One region of the Bacillus sp. PK5-006 genome, then DNA from elsewhere that is predicted to be linked to it. Evidence: riboswitches for the same ligand, from Rfam matches in the RefSeq annotation. Region 1 holds a riboswitch; each other region holds the start of a gene.
The links. Region 1 has a riboswitch for thiamine pyrophosphate ahead of tenA (thiaminase II). Riboswitches for the same ligand answer to the same signal wherever they lie in the genome.
Positions count from the first base shown of each region.

Region 2: linked by a shared signal. The riboswitch ahead of thiT (energy-coupled thiamine transporter ThiT) and the one ahead of tenA (thiaminase II) in region 1 are both predicted to bind thiamine pyrophosphate.
Region 3: linked by a shared signal. The riboswitch ahead of tenA (thiaminase II) and the one ahead of tenA (thiaminase II) in region 1 are both predicted to bind thiamine pyrophosphate.
Region 4: linked by a shared signal. The riboswitch ahead of thiC (phosphomethylpyrimidine synthase ThiC) and the one ahead of tenA (thiaminase II) in region 1 are both predicted to bind thiamine pyrophosphate.

Region 1 covers NZ_CP096414.1:2,537,110-2,540,276, forward strand. Annotated here, with positions in the region: gene thiO (glycine oxidase ThiO) at 1-89, opposite strand, end outside; gene tenI (thiazole tautomerase TenI) at 73-690, opposite strand; gene tenA (thiaminase II) at 665-1,375, opposite strand; TPP riboswitch at 1,454-1,563, opposite strand; gene M1D84_RS13230 (monovalent cation:proton antiporter family protein) at 1,623-3,167, opposite strand, start outside.
Region 2 covers NZ_CP096414.1:947,438-950,604, reverse strand. Annotated here, with positions in the region: rRNA gene M1D84_RS04810 (16S ribosomal RNA) at 1-1,460, opposite strand, end outside; TPP riboswitch at 1,896-1,997, shown strand; gene thiT (energy-coupled thiamine transporter ThiT) at 2,096-2,671, shown strand; gene M1D84_RS04800 (hypothetical protein) at 2,764-2,952, shown strand; gene M1D84_RS04795 (GNAT family N-acetyltransferase) at 2,912-3,167, opposite strand, start outside.
Region 3 covers NZ_CP096414.1:167,826-170,992, reverse strand. Annotated here, with positions in the region: gene M1D84_RS00825 (ABC transporter ATP-binding protein) at 1-193, opposite strand, end outside; gene M1D84_RS00820 (ECF transporter S component) at 168-767, opposite strand; gene tenA (thiaminase II) at 764-1,450, opposite strand; TPP riboswitch at 1,538-1,641, opposite strand; gene M1D84_RS00810 (hypothetical protein) at 1,698-2,825, opposite strand; gene M1D84_RS00805 (type 1 glutamine amidotransferase domain-containing protein) at 2,966-3,167, opposite strand, start outside.
Region 4 covers NZ_CP096414.1:1,261,870-1,265,036, reverse strand. Annotated here, with positions in the region: gene thiC (phosphomethylpyrimidine synthase ThiC) at 1-1,570, opposite strand, end outside; TPP riboswitch at 1,697-1,805, opposite strand; gene M1D84_RS06450 (LysE family transporter) at 2,041-2,673, shown strand; gene M1D84_RS06445 (YhcN/YlaJ family sporulation lipoprotein) at 2,719-3,167, opposite strand, start outside.

The DNA.
Region 1 (3,167 bases):
ACTTGTTTTCCTGCTTTTGCAAGGTGATAGGCGATGGAGACCCCTATGATTCCACCACCAATGATTGCAACGTCATAATGCTTTTTCATAAGGATTCTCCTTTACCTTTTCAAAAAATGCTTGTGCCATCATACGCGGCTGATGATGAGCAAAAATCCCAGACATGACAGCAATTCCTTTCACATTTGCTTGTTTCAATTCTGGAACTCGTTCTGGGGTCACCCCGCCGATGGCCACCACTGGAATTGTTAGTTCAGAAGTCAGTTCTTTCACAAGCTGTACACCTCTTGCCTGAAGTCCTGGTTTACAAGAGGTAGCATATATGTGCCCAAACATGACATACTCTGCTCCATTTTTCTCTGCTGCTTTCGCTTCTTCTATCGAATGGACAGATACTCCCGCATGAAGATGAGGAAATTTTTTTCGCAGTTCTTTTGGCGAAAAGCTGTGGCCTGGGAGATGCACCCTGTGAATATTGGTAAGCAGTGCAACGTCTACTCTGTCATTGATCACGAGCTTTTCTTTCGGTACACCTTCTAAAAGGAGATTCTTCACGAGATCAACAAGCTCACTCGCAGTTTTAGACCGTTCACGAATATGAATAAAATCCACTTCAGACGCTATAACTTTTATTTGTTTGATCAGTTCACCCGCAGGAAGGGAATCATTTGTCACTGCGTGGAGTTCCATTTGCACCAACCCCATCTAAGCATGCTGTTTGCCACATTTCTTTTTGATACGCCATCTCCCAAAAGTGATATTCATAATAGCTTGAAATCACGAAATTTTCTTTCATATTGGCCCGTACATGGTCTGGTGCTTTTTCTGCTAGTTCATCAAAGCGGTTCACCTGTTCGAAGACGAGTTCCTTAAACCAATCGCCTCCGTATGTCAAAATCCATTCTTGGTAAATTGGATGGTCAGGTGTTGTTTGTTTCAGCTTTTCACCTACCTCATAATAGAGCCAGTAACACGGTAATAATGCGGCTAAAATCTCTTCAAACCGTCCGCTTTTTACAGATCGGTACATATGAGAGGTATACGCATAAGCAGTGGGAGAAGGCTTAAAGTTCTCAATGGCTTCATCAGAAATTTGCAGAAGCTCTGTAAATTTCCTATGCAGCGACAGCTCTGCTTCATACGTGCCCTGGGCATGATACGCCATTCTGCCCGTCGTATGTAAGTCATCACTTATCGCCGCTCCATATGCCTGCACCTTTGCAAAATGAGTTAAATAATAAGAATCCTGCATCACGTAATAGGTGAAACGATCGAGTGAAAGTGTGCCATCTCCAATCCCTTTGACAAAAGGATGTGTAAAGCTTCCATTCCACCATGTTGCTGCAGCCTCTTTACATTCTGTTGAAAACGTCATGTTCCTCTCCTCCTGTTTTTCCATATAAAAAAGCCACTTTCCGCGTGGAAAGTGGCTTGGAATTTGTAAAAAGCATAGTCAAAAACCGCACCACTTCCCTACGCAGGTATGAACCTGTTCAGGTAATGAGGGTCTAAAAGTCGACACTTTTATCTCAGCCCTTTTAAAGGACTCCCCTAGTGGATCAAATATATGATGTTGTACCTCTATCTTAATCAGGAATTGTTCATTGGTCAAGGGTTCATTGTCATTCTAATTGGGCTCTTAGTCCTGCCACATACTCTCGGGAGCCCGATACAAGCACACGGTCGCCGCTTCTAAGTGTCGTATCGCCATGCGGTACTAAGCTGTCTACCCCTCTAAAAATGCGGACAAATACCAAATCACCGGTGAAAGGAAATTCTCTCAGCATGACATTATGATAACGATGATTGTTCATTTGAATTTGATACAAAGAAGAATCCTCATTTGTTAGCAATCGAATCGCATCAGGTGCTTCAATCAAAGCTCTTAGCACCGTTTTAGATGACAGGAAAGTAGAAAACGTATCAATTCCCGCTTCCTTCAATATCAGCTCTGCCTCTGCTTTGTTGACACTTGCAATGACTTGTTTTGAACCTTCTTCTTTTGCAAATAAAGCAATTTCCTTATTTTTCGTCTCACTGCCTGTTGCGACGACAAGAACATCTTCTTGGCCGACGCCTGCCTTTCTCAGCGTCTCATCATCGTATTGTTCAATTGATTCGACTTCAAAGATAGAGTCTGCCAGCAGCGCTTCCTTATTTTCTTGAAATACATGCAAAATCCGAATATCATATTCATCCTGATGTAAGTCAAGTGTGACAGGTAAAGTCAGCTGATTTGCACCAATAAAGGTCACACGCTTCTTATGGCTTGCCGCTTGTTCTTTTTTAAACAGCGCTTTAAACCAAACAGGTGTTAAAATACTTGTTAACACAGCAACTAAAATCAGCGCTCCTGACATTTTATGATCAATGACACCGAGCCGCTCACCAATCGTCGCAGCTGCAATGACGAGAGATAAAGTTGAAGTTAATAAAAAGCCAGAGCCAATGACCTTTTTCATGTCATACCATTTTTTCAAATAAAGAATCGGGATGAGCTTACTTATAAGCAGTGCAATAAACAGAAGCGGAATCATGATCATAATCGTCGGATCCTTAAACAGTGCCCATATATTTAGATCCACTCCGACCATCACAAAAAAGATCGGGATTAAAAATCCGTAGCCAAATGAGTCCAGCTGCTGAACGAGTTCTTTATTTGGCGAAAGAAGGGACACAAGCACGCCAGCTAAAAACGCCCCTAGAATATTTTCAGCCCCGAGTGATTCAGATAAGGCAACTAAGACTATAATGAGAGTAAAGATTGCCCTTGTCCCAATTTGCACGGTTCCTTTAGACATCGACTGAAAAATTGACTTAGTCTTAAATACGCGGCCAAATAAATAAAGAAGAATGCCTGCAGCAAATAATAAGAGCAGGAGCCACATGTTCCCTGTTCCATCTCCATAAATGGAGGAAAACACAGCAAGCAAAATCATCGTGACCAAATCGGCAATGACAGCTACAAGCAGAATGATTTGACCGATATTCGTCTGCATCAACTTTTCCTCTTTTAAGGTTGGCACCACTACGCCTAATGAAATGGTAGAGATAATGAGCGTCATTAAAAAGGCATTTTGGATAAACCCTGCGAGTACAAACGCATAGGACAGGATAAAAGACATACAAAATACCCCAAGAAAAATCATGGTGGCTGCTTTAAATGT
Region 2 (3,167 bases), 1.6 Mb from region 1:
ATAAAGGTTACCTCACCGACTTCGGGTGTTGCAAACTCTCGTGGTGTGACGGGCGGTGTGTACAAGGCCCGGGAACGTATTCACCGCGGCATGCTGATCCGCGATTACTAGCGATTCCAGCTTCACGCAGTCGAGTTGCAGACTGCGATCCGAACTGAGAACAGATTTATGGGATTGGCTAAACCTTGCGGTCTCGCAGCCCTTTGTTCTGTCCATTGTAGCACGTGTGTAGCCCAGGTCATAAGGGGCATGATGATTTGACGTCATCCCCACCTTCCTCCGGTTTGTCACCGGCAGTCACCTTAGAGTGCCCAACTAAATGCTGGCAACTAAGATCAAGGGTTGCGCTCGTTGCGGGACTTAACCCAACATCTCACGACACGAGCTGACGACAACCATGCACCACCTGTCACTCTGTCCCCAAAGGGAAAGCCCTATCTCTAAGGTTGTCAGAGGATGTCAAGACCTGGTAAGGTTCTTCGCGTTGCTTCGAATTAAACCACATGCTCCACCGCTTGTGCGGGCCCCCGTCAATTCCTTTGAGTTTCAGTCTTGCGACCGTACTCCCCAGGCGGAGTGCTTAATGCGTTAGCTGCAGCACTAAGGGGCGGAAACCCCCTAACACTTAGCACTCATCGTTTACGGCGTGGACTACCAGGGTATCTAATCCTGTTCGCTCCCCACGCTTTCGCTCCTCAGCGTCAGTTACAGACCAGAGAGTCGCCTTCGCCACTGGTGTTCCTCCACATCTCTACGCATTTCACCGCTACACGTGGAATTCCACTCTCCTCTTCTGCACTCAAGTTTCCCAGTTTCCAATGACCCTCCCCGGTTGAGCCGGGGGCTTTCACATCAGACTTAAGAAACCGCCTGCGAGCCCTTTACGCCCAATAATTCCGGACAACGCTTGCCACCTACGTATTACCGCGGCTGCTGGCACGTAGTTAGCCGTGGCTTTCTGGTTAGGTACCGTCAAGGTGCGAGCAGTTACTCTCGCACTTGTTCTTCCCTAACAACAGAGCTTTACGATCCGAAAACCTTCATCACTCACGCGGCGTTGCTCCGTCAGACTTTCGTCCATTGCGGAAGATTCCCTACTGCTGCCTCCCGTAGGAGTCTGGGCCGTGTCTCAGTCCCAGTGTGGCCGATCACCCTCTCAGGTCGGCTACGCATCGTCGCCTTGGTGAGCCATTACCCCACCAACTAGCTAATGCGCCGCGGGTCCATCTGTAAGTGACAGCCGAAACCGTCTTTCATCCTTGAACCATGCGGTTCAAGGAACTATCCGGTATTAGCTCCGGTTTCCCGGAGTTATCCCAGTCTTACAGGCAGGTTACCCACGTGTTACTCACCCGTCCGCCGCTAACATCCGGGAGCAAGCTCCCTTCCGTCCGCTCGACTTGCATGTATTAGGCACGCCGCCAGCGTTCGTCCTGAGCCAGGATCAAACTCTCCGAGGTATGCAGGATGCATATCACACATGCGCTGCTACACGATGTAGCGAACTTAGCATGTGATCACTTCCTGCCTCGCCAGTTTGACTGACTACCTATGAAGTATCATAGGATTTTTTTATAAAAACTCGAATTAACAGGTACGTTTTGTCTTGTTTAGTTTTCAAAGATCATCTTCGTCGTCTCTCAGAGGCGACTTTATTAATATAACATTCTATCAAGATAAAGTCAACAACTTTTTTCTTAATGTTATTTATCAACCGCGCTGTTTCAGCGGCGAATACAAATATAACACCTTTTGAAAGAAGAAACAAGTATTTTTTCTAAATAATTTATTTTTCCTTATCTCTTCCTATATATTGATACAAATGCTACTTATCTCGGGAATTATCTATTGTTGATCCTGCGGGTCTTTAGTATATTTATAATAGATTGAAACTAAATAACCGCAGGGGGAGCTTTGTGCTGAGAGTGAACATTCGTTGTTCTGACCCTTTGAACCTGTCAGTTAATACTGAAGTAGGAATGTGGAATCACTTGAATACATACGGTGTATTCAAATCGATATGTTTTTCTATGAATAACATACTCATCCTTACACGGTCTCTCCTTGCTCAATTCATGAAAAAGGAGATTTTTTTATGCAGCAATCAAATCAATTGGTCCGACTGATGGAAATCGCAATTATGACTTCACTTGCACTTGTATTAGATTACTTATCAGGTCTCTTTTTAAGAATGCCTAATGGCGGTTCTCTTGCGCTGATTATGATTCCCGTCATTCTCATGTCTATTAGATGGGGAATATCTACCGGATTTATCATCGGTGTGTTAATCGCAGGTCTTCAGCTGATGAATAGCCCGATCATCGCTACACCTGTTCAAGGATTCCTCGATTACTTCGTTGCATCTGTTGTCATTTCTTTAAGCGGCCTGTTTTCTGGACTGATCAAAAAAGCCATTCAGGATCAAAAGCGAAAACAGCAATTCTTCTATATTACCCTAGCTGTTTTTATTGCTAGTTTCTTCAGGCTGCTGACGTTCTTTATTTCTGGCGTCGTTTTCTTTTCTCAATATGCACCGAAAGGAACACCAGGATGGGTCTACTCTTTAATTTATAACAGCACATATATGGTTCCTTCATTTATTATTTGCAGTATCGTTCTTTGCATACTCATCCCAAGTGCATCTCGTTTGGTTTTTCCTCATCAAAAATAACCGGCTGATTTCAGCTGGTTATTTTTTTATGCATAATTTGCTGCTCCATGGAATCTATTAATAATAGAAGATTTCATGCTGGAGGTACGACAATGAGCCCTTACTCCATTATGCTGTGCTGTTATATTCTCAGTCTTGCTTATTTTTTGGCAAGTTTCTATGAAGCTTTAAAAATAGCAGGCGTGAAAGGAAAAGTAGAAGCTTCACCGTTTATTTCTTACATGCTGCTTGCTGTGCTCTTCACTTTTTTCTCTCATTATTACTGGAAGCTGACGATTTAATTCGCTGTACATGGTTATTCAATATAGACAGCTCCCATCCATACCCTATTTCATTATGGTTCTCGCCAGCCAGCTCGAACTGGCTGGTAACGACAAAACTAGGTTGAAGTTTTTGATAAAATTGTTTTGCCGAATTTTGTTCAAACACCCATAGCATCAACTTCTGATACCCTTTTTCTATTAAATAATCGACACCTTTAGCAATTAAGGCAATA
Region 3 (3,167 bases), 1.4 Mb from region 1:
GCATGTCTGCTTCCACATGCTCTGGAATGATTCCAGCCAGAACCGAAATGAGCGTAGATTTCCCGCTTCCGCTCGGTCCTAAAATAAGCACCTTTTCCCCTTTTTGAATCGTAAGGGAGATTTGATGCAAAACGGGCTTAGGCTGTTCATAAAAACGGACAGAGAGTTCATTGCACGCGAGAAATGAATTCATGCTGTTCACCTTTGTTTCGTTTTTCTTTCATGATGGCATATTGATTCAGTACACCTGTTTTGGATAGTGCGTCTACCACCACTTTCGCAAGGCAGCCGCCAAGTATCATTCCACTGATCATTTGAGTCACAAGGGTCATAAGTAAAACTTGAGGCGTGTAATAACCAAAGCCATTTGCCACGAGACTGTACGCCATCGCTCCGATAGCGGCAAAGGCACCAGAGAGCATCAGTGTCCACATGCGATATCGTTTATAACCAAAAAGAGCGAAGGCGATTTCTGCTCCGAGTCCTTGGCATACACCAATTAACAGAGCTGAAAGTCCGAAGTGGCTGCCGGTCAATAATTCCACAGCAGCGGCGGCTGTTTCTGCAATCAGAGCAGCCCCCGGCTTTTGAATGATATATGCAACGATTGGACTTGCAATGACCCATATTCCAAACATGATGTTGCCTCCTGCTGGGCCAACAAGTGCTGTAATCGGTAAGTATAGCGTGGACCACCCTAAATAGATCACACCGCACGCAACGGATAAAATCACCGCAAGGACGACTTCTTTCATCTTCCATGTCATGATGAATGCACCTCCAGTTGAACTGGCCACTCTTCAACAGTGAAGGCCATTTCCCAAAACTTGTACTCGAGCTGGCAGCTTAAGATAAAGTGCTGTTTCATTTTTTCCTTTTCCTTCTCACTTGCTGCTTCCGCCAACTGATCGAGCCGCTTGCAAAGCTCACCTGTAACAGAATCAGTTAATCCTCCATAAAACGTGATCCACTCATAAAACGGATGTGAAGGGTCTGGCTGCACATCTGTGAGCATTCGTTTCCCTATCTCCCAATATGTCCAAGGACATGGAAGCAGGACAGCGATGATTTCACCAAGCGTACCTTCTTGCGCAACTTGCAGCATGTGATGAATATAGTGGTGAGCACTCGGAGCCAAAGAAGCACCTTGGAGCTCATCATATGCTACCCCTGCCACTCGGCAAAGGTTTTGATGAGGGTGCGTCTCACTATCTAGTACAAACGCAATCTGCTGATGGAAAAACGCAATATCCTCCCTGTCTGTACATCTGCTGAGCGCTGCTGCATAAATTTTAATGAATGCTTGTAAGTATTCTGCATCTTGTTTGACGTAATGAATGATTTGTTCCTTTTCCAGCTTTCCTGCTGCCAGGCCTCTGACGAACGGATGCTGATAAATGGCTTCAAATAACGGTTCTGCTTCTTTCCTTAATTGCGTAGAAAATGTCATAAAAAAAGCCTCCTCTTCTTCAGTTGAATAAATGAAAAAGCCACCCCAAATGGAGCGGCCTTCTTATCGATTCAATCATGAATAAGACAAGGTCCAGCTCCACTTCCCTCCGCTAGTACGAACTAGATCAGGTTCAAAGGGTCCAAGATTTTCTCTTGTCTCAGTCATACATGACTCCCCTAGTGGACTTTTGTCATTTAATTATCTTTACTCTACACATGTGGCGATTTGATGTCAACCGCCTTTCTTAATTCAACGTTCTGATTGTTGGCAGCTTCTCGATCCCTGCAGCATAGTAGAAATTCAGCACACTGAAGAAATCAATCGGCTTTCCTGTTTTTAAATCTACAGCTAAAATATGATCACCGTAATTTGTCATATCATCAATATCTAAGCGTCTTGGTGTTGTCTTCCCGAGTGTATCAACAAAGCTACTATGGTAGTACTGCCCGCTAGCAAACGATGATTCATGATACATAAATAAAGTCTCCACATCTAAGTAGACGAGAATGGCCTCAGAGGAACTTGCATATGGAGCGGAGTACGACACTGGTGCTGAAATACTTTTCACTTTTACACTGTCAACAGAATGAGTTCTCTGTTCATATTTTCCATCATATGAGAAGTAAAACACACGCTCCCATTTATAATCGGCGGTCTTTGTTTGCTTATTGTACACTTTTGTACCATTTGCAAATACATCACCGTTTGCATACTCAGCTACAAAATATTGCAAGGTGGACGAAAGGGATACAGCCCCCGTGAAATTGGGCGGGTTTTTTGCATTCACTTGTATCGTGTAGGAGTCTCCAAATTCTCCGCCGCTTGTAATACCGAATGCATAATCACCTGCTGGTAAATTGGTCAATCCAAGCAGGCTGCCTGCCGGTTGAATTAAATCTGTCGGGTAGGCTTGTCCTGTTTCATAATCAACAACAAATAATTGAACAAAATAATCAGGGTTTGAAGAGGTAATTCGGCTGATGAGTGCCTGAGGTGAAGATGTGCTTAAAAACCATAAATCAACTGGATCGTCCTCTGTTAAGACAGCCGATTGATTAATAGCTAGTCCATCAATGGAGCGAACGGCAGACGTGCGCATTTTGCCTTCTTTAGCAGCTTTTCGTTTGATATTAATTCCTTTCTTCTTATTCACTTTAAATGATTTTTTCACTTGCTTCTGTTGAATAGCGGTTCCTTCATCCTGCTTCAAAAACGACTCTTGGACTTGCTGAATCGCTTTTTCCGTCAGTGGTGATATTTTCCCTTCTGATTTCGGTGCTTCTTCTGCTTTTAATGCTGGTGAAAACAAACCTGTTGCGACGAGTAAAACAGACAGTAAAGCTGCGGTGATTTTGACATAAAATGCTCTCACAGGAACATCCCCTTTTTCCTCATTTGGGTTTTTTACCCTGTGATTATTTTACCATTATTCTCATTATTGTTTTGGTCTTTTTTGGGACATTTTTATAACAAAAAAACCAGCCGCATGAGTTACGACTGGTTTTGATCGTTTTATGCAATGGTTTTGACAAACAAGCGTGCTGTTTCTGCACTTGATCCCGGGTTTTGTCCAGTGATGATTTGTCCGTCAACAACAGCAAATGGCGCAAAGGCATCTCCTTTTTCAAACGCTGCCCCCTGCTCACGAAGTTTTGTTTCCAATAAAAATGGAACTTTTGATGTCAGCTGAACGGCTTCCTCTTCTTCGTTTGTG
Region 4 (3,167 bases), 1.3 Mb from region 1:
AGGCTCTTTCTGGATCAAGTGACAGGTTAAATTGGTCCCGCCACCTAAATTCAAATCTCGCTTTCGATAAAGCATCATCGCGCTTTTGAGCCGCAGGATGTCCTTTTGCTAGATCAGCCGCATGTGCGGCAATTTTATAGGCGATTACGCCTTCTCTCACATCTTCTTTATTCGGCAGACCTAAATGCTCTTTTGGCGTTACATAGCATAGCATGGCTGTTCCGTACCAGCCGATCATGGCCGCACCGATGGCTGATGTAATGTGATCATACCCCGGCGCAATATCTGTTGTAAGAGGCCCTAACGTATAAAATGGGGCTTCCTTGCAAATGTCCATTTGCTTGTCCACATTCTCTTTAATTTTATCCATTGGCACATGACCGGGCCCTTCAATCATCACCTGCACATCATGTTTCCAAGCGATCTCTGTTAACTCACCTAACGTTTCCAGCTCTGCAAACTGCGCCTCATCATTGGCATCAGCAATCGAACCTGGTCTTAGTCCATCTCCAAGTGAAAAGGCAATATCATACGTTTTCATAATTTCACAAATGTCTTCGAAGTGAGTGTAGAGGAAATTCTCTTGATGATGAGCAAGACACCATCTTGCCATAATTGCCCCGCCTCTTGAAACAATTCCGGTCACCCGATCAACTGTGAGCGGAATATATCTTAACAGCACGCCCGCATGAATTGTAAAATAATCTACACCTTGTTCTGCTTGTTCAATTAATGTGTCCCTGTACACGTCCCACGTCAAATCTTCTGCGACTCCATTCACTTTTTCAAGGGCCTGATAGATAGGAACGGTTCCTACTGGAACTGGGCAATTCCGAATGATCCATTCTCTCGTTGTATGAATATCCTTTCCAGTAGACAGATCCATCATTGTGTCTGCCCCCCATCTGATCGCCCACGTCATCTTTTCTACCTCTTCATTAATGGATGACGTGACAGCTGAATTGCCAATATTCGCATTGATTTTGACATGAAAATTCCTTCCGATAATCATTGGTTCACTTTCTGGATGGTTAATATTCGAAGGAATAACGGCTCTTCCGCTCGCTACTTCCTCTCTAACGAACTCAGGGCTTAGCTCTTCTCTTATTGCGATAAACTCCATTTCAGGCGTAATGATGCCTTTTTTGGCATAATGCATTTGCGTCACGCGTGCTCCTTGTTTCGCGCGGAGCGGCTTATGATGAAAATCAGTTTGGACAGAATGGAAGGACTCCTTCTCCCTTGACCGATATCCGTTATCTTCCGGTTTTACATGACGCCCTTCATAGCTTTCTGTATCTCCTCTTTCTTCTATCCATGCTGCTCTAAGACGCTTTAATCCTTTTGTGACGTCAATATGAACGTTCTCATCAGTGTACGGTCCACTCGTATCGTATACTCGGACTGGTTCATTTTTTATGTCGCCCGCCTCTGTCACAGTATGTGAGAGCACAATCTCTCTTTTCGGTACTAAGATATCGGGCCTTGATCCTTTCTCATACACCTTTCGGCTGCCGTCAAAGCTGGATAATAATGATTGGTTGGATGGGACACTTTTCTTTTCCTTCATTTGCTGTTCTCTCCTTTTCTTCTTGTCACCGGACAGGATGGAATCAGCACCAGCAAAAAACCAGGCTCTATTTAAAGAACCTGGTTTCGTCGTCAGAAATAAACATGCATATCATTGATAGGATACATGCATCATCTTCAACTTCCCCACGCTGGTACGAGCCAGATCAGGTCCAAAGGGTTAAGAAGTTTATGCTTCTCTCTCAGCCCATTTACGGGCACCCCTAGTCACTTTTATTGATTTCCACATCAGTGTAGCACAGAGACATCATGAAGAAAAGAAGATTCAGGAAAATAGTTCCTTTCCCCTACAAGCGTTATGGATCATGTTGATATACAGTCTTCTATACATCATTTATCTCTATCATTTCAATCAAATCTGAAATAAACATTGATCCTTTTCTCCTATTATGTATAATTAATCTAAACGGAGAATTTTTATACAATTTAATCAAAGGAAGTTCTAGTCGATTGCAAACATTTCTCACATTTATCGTCGTAGGATTCTCAATTGCTCTGCCTGTTGGAGCAATCACGGTTGAAATGACAAAACAGGGACTCAAAAACGGATTCTTTCATGGTTTAACTGTCGGAGCAGGCGGTATGACCATAGACTTATTACTTATTTTGGCTTTATATGCTGGATTTGCTCAGTTTTTATCTTTGCCGTTTGTTCAAATCCCGCTCTGGCTGATCGGAGCTGTATTTTTAATGATTCTCGCATACGATTCCATTAAAAATGCGGATCAAGATATCCATTTAGCAGGAGAAAAGGTCAATAAATCATTCGCAAAAACATATCGTAACGGCTTGCTCGTGGCGGTATCTCCTGGAAATCTTGTGTTCTGGGTTTCTGTTTTTGGTGCTGTACTTGCGGATGCGTATACAAAAACAGATTCATCTGAATTTATGCTGGCTGCCGGCGGTATTTTGGCAGGGATTCTCCTTCATGACATCGGTCTTCTCACACTTGTATCCTTAACAAGAAAAGTGATGAATCGAACGATGATCAAGTGGACATCCATTATTGCTGGTATTTTATTACTAGGGTTTGGCTGTTATTTCTTTTACGAATTTTATATAGGCATCAAGGTTTATTTTTAAGAAAAGGCTAAAGTTCGTAATGAACTTTAGCCTTTTTGTGTCAAACTATCGGGTCATGCCTGTTTGGCCTGTTTCAAATTGCGTTCTTCTCATGTCTCTAAAGCGTGTGAATGCACCTTCATCTTTTATGACTTGGACTGCTCTTCCATCCGCATAACGAGTCGCTGCTTCTTCTACTTGTGATACGCCTTCTGACGTCAGGCGGCCATCTGATTTAATGGCAATATACACATTCTCATCCGTCACCATGACTTGAGAGTCTGCCACGTGATTCATTTTATTGATACGGTTGGCAATTTTTCTTGAACGCTGGATGTTCTCTTGTTTATCGTAGCCTGAGAACGACATTTGATTATGATAGTTCATATCTCCATGACTGTAGCGTCCATCTCCACCTGTGAGAGGCATTCGATCATCAGCTTGAGGACGTGTACGGTAATCAACATTTGTTGTATTTCTCCCGTTCATTCCCTCCATGAGTTCAGAAACTGGTC